One region of the Clostridium sp. DJ247 genome, then DNA from elsewhere that is predicted to be linked to it. Evidence: riboswitches for the same ligand, from Rfam matches in the RefSeq annotation. Region 1 holds a riboswitch; each other region holds the start of a gene.
The links. Region 1 has a riboswitch for S-adenosylmethionine ahead of HGI79_RS19155 (MetQ/NlpA family ABC transporter substrate-binding protein). Riboswitches for the same ligand answer to the same signal wherever they lie in the genome.
Positions count from the first base shown of each region.

Region 2: it holds a riboswitch for S-adenosylmethionine, as region 1 does, so the genes downstream of both, HGI79_RS10910 (MetQ/NlpA family ABC transporter substrate-binding protein) here and HGI79_RS19155 (MetQ/NlpA family ABC transporter substrate-binding protein) in region 1, are expected to answer to the same signal.
Region 3: it holds a riboswitch for S-adenosylmethionine, as region 1 does, so the genes downstream of both, HGI79_RS10475 (nitrogenase component 1) here and HGI79_RS19155 (MetQ/NlpA family ABC transporter substrate-binding protein) in region 1, are expected to answer to the same signal.
Region 4: it holds a riboswitch for S-adenosylmethionine, as region 1 does, so the genes downstream of both, HGI79_RS22780 (ABC transporter substrate-binding protein) here and HGI79_RS19155 (MetQ/NlpA family ABC transporter substrate-binding protein) in region 1, are expected to answer to the same signal.

Region 1 covers NZ_JABAIW010000062.1:22,016-24,221, reverse strand. The annotation lists gene HGI79_RS19155 (MetQ/NlpA family ABC transporter substrate-binding protein) at 81-899, opposite strand; SAM riboswitch class I at 1,054-1,163, opposite strand; gene preA (NAD-dependent dihydropyrimidine dehydrogenase subunit PreA) at 1,391-2,206, opposite strand, start outside.
Region 2 covers NZ_JABAIW010000023.1:44,640-46,845, forward strand. The annotation lists gene HGI79_RS10910 (MetQ/NlpA family ABC transporter substrate-binding protein) at 462-1,292, opposite strand; SAM riboswitch class I at 1,483-1,593, opposite strand; gene HGI79_RS10915 (D-alanine--D-alanine ligase) at 1,843-2,206, opposite strand, start outside.
Region 3 covers NZ_JABAIW010000022.1:18,158-20,363, forward strand. The annotation lists gene HGI79_RS10475 (nitrogenase component 1) at 1-974, opposite strand, end outside; SAM riboswitch class I at 1,247-1,378, opposite strand; gene HGI79_RS10480 (aminotransferase class I/II-fold pyridoxal phosphate-dependent enzyme) at 1,530-2,206, opposite strand, start outside.
Region 4 covers NZ_JABAIW010000022.1:14,594-16,799, reverse strand. The annotation lists gene HGI79_RS10470 (nitrogenase component 1) at 1-583, shown strand, start outside; SAM riboswitch class I at 627-727, shown strand; partial or broken gene HGI79_RS22780 (ABC transporter substrate-binding protein) at 1,007-1,186, shown strand; gene HGI79_RS10465 (nitrogenase component 1) at 1,256-2,206, shown strand, end outside.

The DNA of each region.
Region 1 (2,206 bases):
AATTAAAAATATTTAACGTGACGAAACATGGTAATGTATCCGGTCGTATAAGTTAAATTTCTGCCGTGGTTATCTATATATTAAAATGCAGGAATTACGCTGCCCTTATATTTTTCTTCAATGAATTTTTTAATTTCTGGTGAAGTTAAAGCTTCTGAAAGTGCTTTAACATAAGGCTTGTCTTTATCTTCTTTTCTTGTTGCCAATACATTCACATATTGTGAATTCTTATCTTCTAATAAAATTGCATCTTTTGATGGGTTTAATTTAGCATCTAACGCATAATTAGCATTTATTACTGCTAAATCTACTTCTCCTAGTACCCTTGGTAATTGTGGTGCATCTAATTCCTTAATTTGAATTCCTTTTTTATTTTCTATCAAGTCTAATTTAGTTAAAATGTCTCCGCTCTTTAACTTTATTAAACCACTTTTTTCTAGTAATCTTAAAGCTCTTGTTTCATTTGTAGGATCGTTAGGTACCGCTATTGTTGCACCTTGTTTTACATCCTGAATATTCTTAACAGTCTTTGAATAAACACCAAGTGGTGGAAGATATACTTTTGTAACTGGAACTAAATCTGTGTGTTTTTCTTTATTAAAGTTTTCAAGGAATGGAGTATGCTGATACATATTTGCATCTAAATCTCCAGATGCTAAAGAAGTATTTGGGATTATATAATCTGTAAATTCCTTTATTTCAAGTTTATATCCTTTTTTTTCTAATAAAGGCTTTACCTCCTTTAAAACTTCCCCAGCTGGAACTGGTGTTGCTCCCACAACTATAGTCTTTTTATCATTTGCTGCAGTTGTTGAAGTACTAGAGTCTTGTTTTGCTCCGCATGCTGCTAGTCCAAGAATTAATGTTGATGATACCAAAATTGCCGCGATCTTTTTCATAAATAAATCCTCCTTAAATTTTGAATAATTTTTGTGTAAGAGCTTTACATTTGTTACAAATACTATTTAATAAAATTTTTACTTTTTATTATGGAAACATAATAAAAAATTAAAGCTGGAGAAAAACCTCCAGCTCAAAAAGCTATTCTAGAATTTCTCATCTTTCAGCTGCTAAGGCTGCTGCAGGAGTTAGCACCTTTGTATTAAAATAATACAGGTTGCTGGGTTTCATAGGGCCAGTCCCTCCACCACTCTTGATAAGTTAGCGATTAATATTAACTTGTTTTTTATTGTTTTAATTATAAATATAATATACTTTTATGTCAATATTTTTTTGTAAAGTTTCATTTTTAAGAGTATTGGAAACTTATTAGAACTCCTTCTCTTACATTAGTTAATAAACAAATATTTAAATCATTAGTACTTTACAGTAATTTTCCCTAATGCTACAGCACTTACTAGTCAAGCATTATAATAAGCTCAAAAAGTATTTAAATAGCTGCTTCTTTATAAACTTTATCTCCAGAAGTAATTGAATTTACAGGACATACATTGCCACAAAGATGACATCCAACACATTTATCTCTAAGTAATAAAGGTTTTCTATTTTCATAATCCCACTCTATAGCTTGATGTCCACCATCATAGCATGATATATAACATCTTCCGCATCCTACACAAGTATCCTCTTGGAAGTCAGGATATATTATATAATCTCTATCTAGCTTATCTGTAGAAACTACATTATTTAGTGCTAACCCTACCAATTCTTCTACTTTATCTATACCTTTTTCATCCATAAAATAAGATAGTCCACTTATTAAATCATTTATAATTCTATAACCATACTGCATAACTGCTGTAGTGATTTGGAGATTAGAAGACCCTAAAAGTATAAATTCTACAGCATCTTCCCAAGTTTCTATTCCCCCCATACCACTTATAGGTATATTTTTTAATTTTGGACTTTTAGCTAAATCATTTATAAACCTAAGCGCTATTGGTTTTACAGCCTTTCCAGAATATCCTGATACAGAGGATTTTCCATTAATAATTGGGTATGGAGAAAAATTATCTAAATTTATTCTTGTAATACTTTTTATAGTATTAATTGCAGCTAGTCCAGTTGCTCCTCCTTCTATAGATGCTACTGCTGGTTCCACCATATCTCCAACATTAGGTGTCATCTTTGCCAATATTGGTAAATGAGTTCCTTTTCTTGTAGCTTCGCAATATTTTTTTACTAATTCTGAATTTTGTCCAACATCAGCACCCATAGCATCACTTATCATTTGAGGACAAGAAAA
Region 2 (2,206 bases), on a different contig from region 1:
GAACCGGTAACATATACCAACACCTAGATGAGGTTCTAAAGTTGAAACCTCGTATAGATATCCAATTTCATAACTTCACTTATACTAGGAAATATACTGACAATTCTGAAGATCATTTAAATACTTTTCTTTATGGTCTTAGCTAAGTATTTGAAAGGTGTTTAGACCTTTAGATTTGTTTGAGAAAAGCGAGTTTATCAAAGGTCTATTAAATTCATAATGTAATAAAAAACTCAGCACCTAGTAAGTACTGAGTTTTTATCTACTATTGTTTAGGCTTTTTTCTATTCTTTACGTGCTTTTCTTGAACATCACTTTTATTAGTTCTTTTTGTACCAATATTTACGTCTTGTTTATTTATACCGCCTTTGGTCATACGGTTACACACCCCTTTCTTAATATTAGATTTACCTTAGAAAGAGGTTTTATTCCTATATACTTAGCAATATAAACTATAAACTTTAAAATGCTGGTACTATGCTTCCTTTGTATTTATCTTCTATATACTTTTTAACTTCTGGGGAAGTCAAAGCCTTGGAAAGAGCTTGTATATATGGTTGATCTTTGTCTTTTGTTCTAACAGCAAGTACATTAGCATAAGGTGAATCCTTTGATTCTATAGCTATAGCATCTTTTGTTGGATTTAATCCAGCTGGAATTGCATAGTTAGTATTTATAACTGCTGCATCTACATCACCTATAACTCTTGGAAGTTGTGCTGCCTCTAATTCTGTTATTTTAATATTCTTCTTATTTTCTGTAATATCTAACTTAGATACAAGATCTCCATCTTTTAACTTTATAACAGCTGAAGCTTGTAATACTTTTAATGCTCTAGCACCATTTGATGGATCGTTTGGTATTGCAATTGTTGCTCCATCTTTAAGTTCATCTAATTTTTTAACCTTCTTTGAGTATACTCCCATTGGCTCTAAATGAACTTTAACAGTGTAATCTAAATCAGTATGCTTTTCTTTATTAAATGAAGTTAAGTAAGGTATATGTTGAAAGAAATTTGCATCAAGTTCTCCACTATCTAAAGATGTATTTGGTATTACATAGTCTGTAAATTCAACAATTTGAAGATCATAGCCTTCTTTTACAAGTAGTGGCTTTACTACTTCCTTAAGTATTTCTGCATGTGGTGTTGGTGATGCACCTACTTTTATAACCTTTTTAGTTTCTTTACTAGTATCATTTTGCTTAGCAGCCTCTTGTTTTTGTCCACAACCAGCTAATCCTAAAACAAGCAAAGCTGATACAGCTATTGATAAAATTTTTCCTTTTTTCATAATAAAATTCCTCCTAATAATTCTCTATTCAAATGCTTTACTTTCTTTTTAACTTTAAATATAGTCTTAACTTATCAATGTAAACAATCAATAATTGCATAAGAACAAAAGTACTTTAATTGGCCGGCCTTGTTCTTATTTAAAAAAATTAAAACTCGAGGAAAACCTCGAGTTTAAAATCTCAACGTTATCCTCATCTTCCAGCTTACACTGTAGGATTTAGCACCACTGTATTATTAAATGAAACAATACTGGTTGCTGGGCTTCATAGGGCCAGTCCCTCCACCACTCTTGATAAGTAAGTACTTATTATTAAATTCATTGTTTAGATTATATCAACCAATAAATATCACGTCAATACTATTTTGATTTTTTTATTCAAGGTATAATTTTTTACAAATGATTTATTACATATTTATCATTATTTCACTTTTAATATATGATACTTATCAATTACGCATTAATTATATTATTAAATTTATATTAATCTAACTGTAATTTTTATATTTAATTAATATAGATACCCACAGCTTAAATTTAATTTATACATCTACCTTTTTTGTTTTAATGAAATTTCAATTATTTCATCTAACAATTCTGCAAAACTCATATCCACAGCCTTTGCACTCTTTGGAAACAAGCTATTTTTAGTCATTCCTGGTAAAGTGTTAAGCTCAAGTATATAAGGTACACCTTCCTTTATTATCATATCAACTCTAACATATACACTACACTTTAGAGCCTTCCAACACTGCAAAGCCATTTCTTCAATTTTAGCCTGCAGCTCTTTTTCAAATTCAACTATAATTTCATCTGATCCACCATCTGAATATTTTGCAGTGTAATCAAAAAACTCTGACTTTGGTTTTATTGCAATTATAGGAAGCATTTTTCCATCTAATATACAACAAGTT
Region 3 (2,206 bases), on a different contig from region 1:
TCTTTAGCTATATAAGCTTCTACCTGTTCTTCACGGTGAGTTACCCTACCTAACTCACGAAGCCATGCATCTGTTCCCGCAAAACCGTATGGTTGTGGTGCCTTAACTTCCGGAACACCGAATTCCTGTTCCAAGGCTGCTGCCATATATGAGGACAGAGTGTTACAAAAACCCACAGTAGCCGCTGCTTCTGAAATTTGTTCCAAGTCTTCTACAGTTGCTAGATCAATGACATAGTTAACTCTTAGTCCTAACTCTGCTAACATTGGTTTAAATATATCTGATCCCCACAGGTTAATAACATTCACCAAATCTTCTTGTTTTTTAGGATTTCTACGTGCAATTTGACGTACAATTCCATGCTGTGTTGCATCAAATCCAGTACTCCAATGTTTGGATTTAAATCCTTCACAATGTAGAGGAATAACAGGAATATTTAATTCTTTCTCAAATTTGCTTGCCACACTATCTATATCATCACCTATGATTCCAGTAGCACAGGAAGCGGCAATAAATATTGCTTTTGGATTATAACGTTCCCAAGCATCACGTATAGTCTGTTCAAGTTTCTTAATTCCTCCAAATACTATGTCACCCTCTTGTAAATTGGTACAAATTGCATGCATATTTTCTACAGGTAAATTACGCATTGCAAGACCATTACGATATATAGAGTTGTATATTACTTGACCTGCTGCACATCCTATAGGCGAATGTTGAATGAGCACTGCACCACGAACATGACCTGCTTGACATTCTACCATCTGCTCACTGCAAACTGATCCTTGGGTAAAAGGTCCCCTAAATTCGCAAAGTTTACATGATTTCTTCCCATCACCACCGCCGCAACCTCTACGAGCGTTAACCGATTCCTGTGCCAAATCTGATGCTTTACCATCCCATGCAATTATAGTGCCAAGACGCTGTTCACGGCTTTGTACTACTGGAGTATTTAGATTAATTTTCTTCTTCATTATGTGTCCTCCTTTTAAATAAATTTTTTGAAAATAAACAAAGACTAAGTTATCTCAATAAAATTAAGACAACTTAGTCTCCAGTGTTTCTGGTCAACTAAAAAATTTTATAAATTGTGCCATATTTACTTTTTCTAGAGAAAATAATTAATCATTTATAATCCCAGAACTGTATTATATGGTCATATTAACTAAATTTAAAAGGCCATCTTTCCTAAACCTAAGAAAAATAGCCTTCGTTAACGAAAAATCATTTCACAAAACTACTACTTTTCTTATCTTCCAGTATAGTACAAAATTGTACTATTTACTCTGTAGGAATTAACACCGATACATTTAAAGTAAATATAAATGCCGGTTGTTGGGTTTCATAGGGCCAGTCCCTCCGCCTCTCTTGATAAGAATATACATATTAAGTTTACAAAAACTTCTAATAATTATACGTGCTGTATAACATATAATTATTATATTGGAAACATTTATCCCTGTCAATACCTAAAAAATAAGTTTTATCCATTACACCTAACTTTTCCCTATATCCTTTTTTACCTTAATCTAACTTTGTAATAGTATTTTCAACCTACTTTTCCCAAGTTGGTCTGCCTTTATAATTGCCTGCTCAATTAAGTTACTATTTACTTCAAAATTTATCTTGTCCAATTCCTCTGCTGCTATATTTACTCCGTTAGCAACATTAGCAATTTTTTCAGGTACTGAATCCTTTATTCCTAACTGTTCTAGCGTAACGGGAAGATTTAATAAGTTAAGAAAATCAATAAGCTCTTCTATTTCTTTTTGTAGCTTACCCTCTAATATAAACTGAACAATTAACCCGAATATTACTTTTTCTCCGTGAAGACTTTCGTGGGTTTCTGGAATAGCTGTTAAGCTGTTATGAATTGCATGAGCTATTGCGGCTCTATGATTTCCTCCATTAATACTTCCAACAAGATCAGCCAGTATTATAATAGCATCTATTACTTCGCTTACTTCTTTGTTTACATGATTTTTTTCTATTTCCTTTGCAGCTGATACTGAACTATTATGCAATATATCAAGTGCAAGCTTTGCAGTCTGCAAACCAATTCTCAGCGAAATATCATTATTTCCTTCTATAGAATTAGGAGCTGCTTCATACCATTTTACTATAGTATCACCTATACCAGCGTTAAGGTATCTTACTGGTGCATTAGCAATTATTCTAGTATCCGCTAAAACAAGCTTGGGGGATG
Region 4 (2,206 bases), on a different contig from region 1:
TGGAGCAAAGGAAACTACTTCCTTCCTACGTAAGGTGGTTGAATTTGCTGGACTTGATTCTGTAAAGGCAGAAAGTTTTATTGAAAAAGAAGAAGCCAGTTATTATCGTTATTTAGAAGATTTTTCAGATTTCTATGCTGAATATTGGTGGGGACTACCGGCAAAGTTTGCGGTTATCAGTGATAGTGCTTATAACCTTGCGTTAACTAAATTTTTAGTAAACCAATTGGGTTTAATTCCAGGAAAACAGATTATTACAGAAAACCCACCTGAGGAATATAAAGAATTAATACGTGAACAGTATAAAAATATTGCAGAAGATGTTTCAACGGATGTTGAATTTGAGGAAGATACCTATAGAATTCACCAAAAAATTCGTCAAGCAGATTTTGGTCATAAACCTCCAATTATCTTTGGTACTACTTGGGAGCGAGATTTAGCTAAGGAGTTGAAAGGTTCCATAGTTGAAGTTAGTTTCCCAGCATCATATGAAGTTGTTCTATCCCGTTCATATGTTGGGTACCGTGGTGCACTTACTCTGTTAGAGAAAATTTATACTACGGCAATAAGTGCTAGTGCTTAGTAGTTTAATTTAAGTAGCCAATTGTAATGAAGTATTAGCTATTTTCTTATCTAGAGAGGCGTAGGGACTGGCCCTAAGATGCCCAGCAACCTGAATTTATTCAAAGGTGCTAATTCCAGCAGGTATATACTTGGAAGATGAGGAACTAGGAGAGATTAAAACCTTCTTGTAACTTATCTATAAGAAGGTTTTTTATATTGAATAATGTTTAAGGATTAAGTTGACTAGAAAACTAGAGGCTAAATTCTCATAATGTGAGAGTTTAGCTTTTATTATTTGTGCATCCAGCAAAGCTGGAACATGCTAACTGGTGAAAGTCCAGTGAAGGTAATTACCAAGAAGTCTTGTAGCCAATCACAATGCGTAGTAGAAATACTGGCTATGAAGCGTGAGAGTAAAGTAACCTAAAAGGGTGCCAGTGAAAAGGATGTAGCTGGAAATGTATACCCTGATCAAAAATGGATTAAACCAGAACAAATTGATTTTTGGATTAAGTTAGCAGAAAAAAATAAATTAGCTAACTTTGAAGTTCCAGGTCAAGTAAAAGCAGAGGAGTTATTCACTAATGACTTAAATCCATATTATACTGGAGAACTTAAATAAAAAACTACGTAAGTATTTATTGAATATAAATTTTATTTTATAAAATATATAAAAATAGGGGGAAAAAGAATGACAATTAATTTGCAGCGTGCGGAAGCACCTATTAGAGAAAATAGACTTAAATCAATTGTTGGATACAAAGGCACTATAAAAGATTTAGTACAACAATCTAAAGAAGGTTGTTTAAAAAATGGGAAGAGATGCTTTAGTCAGACCACCAATTGTAGTTCGGGTTGTGCACAAGGATATTTATCCCGCATAGTAGATGCAGCTATTGTAAATCATGCTCCCATTGGATGTGCTGCTGATGTTATAGGAGAAAATACTAATTATCAATGGGGAGAAAATATTAGAAATTGGGAACATGATAATGTTAAGGTTGTTAACACTAATATGACAGAAGGTAGCACTGTTTTTGGTGGATCTGAAAAGCTTAAGGAAGGAGTAAGAGAAGCTTATAAGAGATTTAATCCTAAGGCTATATTTGTAACTACCTCCTGCGCCTCAGGTATTATTGGTGATGATGTTGAGAGTATCTTACAAGAGGTAGAAAAAGAGATAGGTATTCCAGTAGTACCAGTTTTCTGTGAAGGATTTAGATCTCAAATTTGGGCTTCAGGTTTTGATGCAGCATTTCATGCTGTGTTAACACGTATAGTAAAGGCACCTGAAAAAAAACGTCCAGAATTAGTAAATATGATTAATTTTAATGGAAGTGCTAGAGATACTATAACTGAAATTTTTGCTTGCTTGGGTCTTGTACCACAGTTTGGAATACCATTTAGTACAATTGAGGAAATATCAAGGATGTCTGAAGCCGCAGCTACTATAAGCATATGTAGTACTTTAGGAGGTTACTTCGGTAATGGATTAGAACAAAAATATGGAGTTCCTTATGTGAAATCTTTGCAGCCTCATGGAATTGCTGGTATGGACAGCTGGCTTAGAACATTAGGAGAGGTTGTTGGAAAAGAAAAAGAAGTTGAAGAATATATAAAAGAAGAAAAGGAACGTATAGCT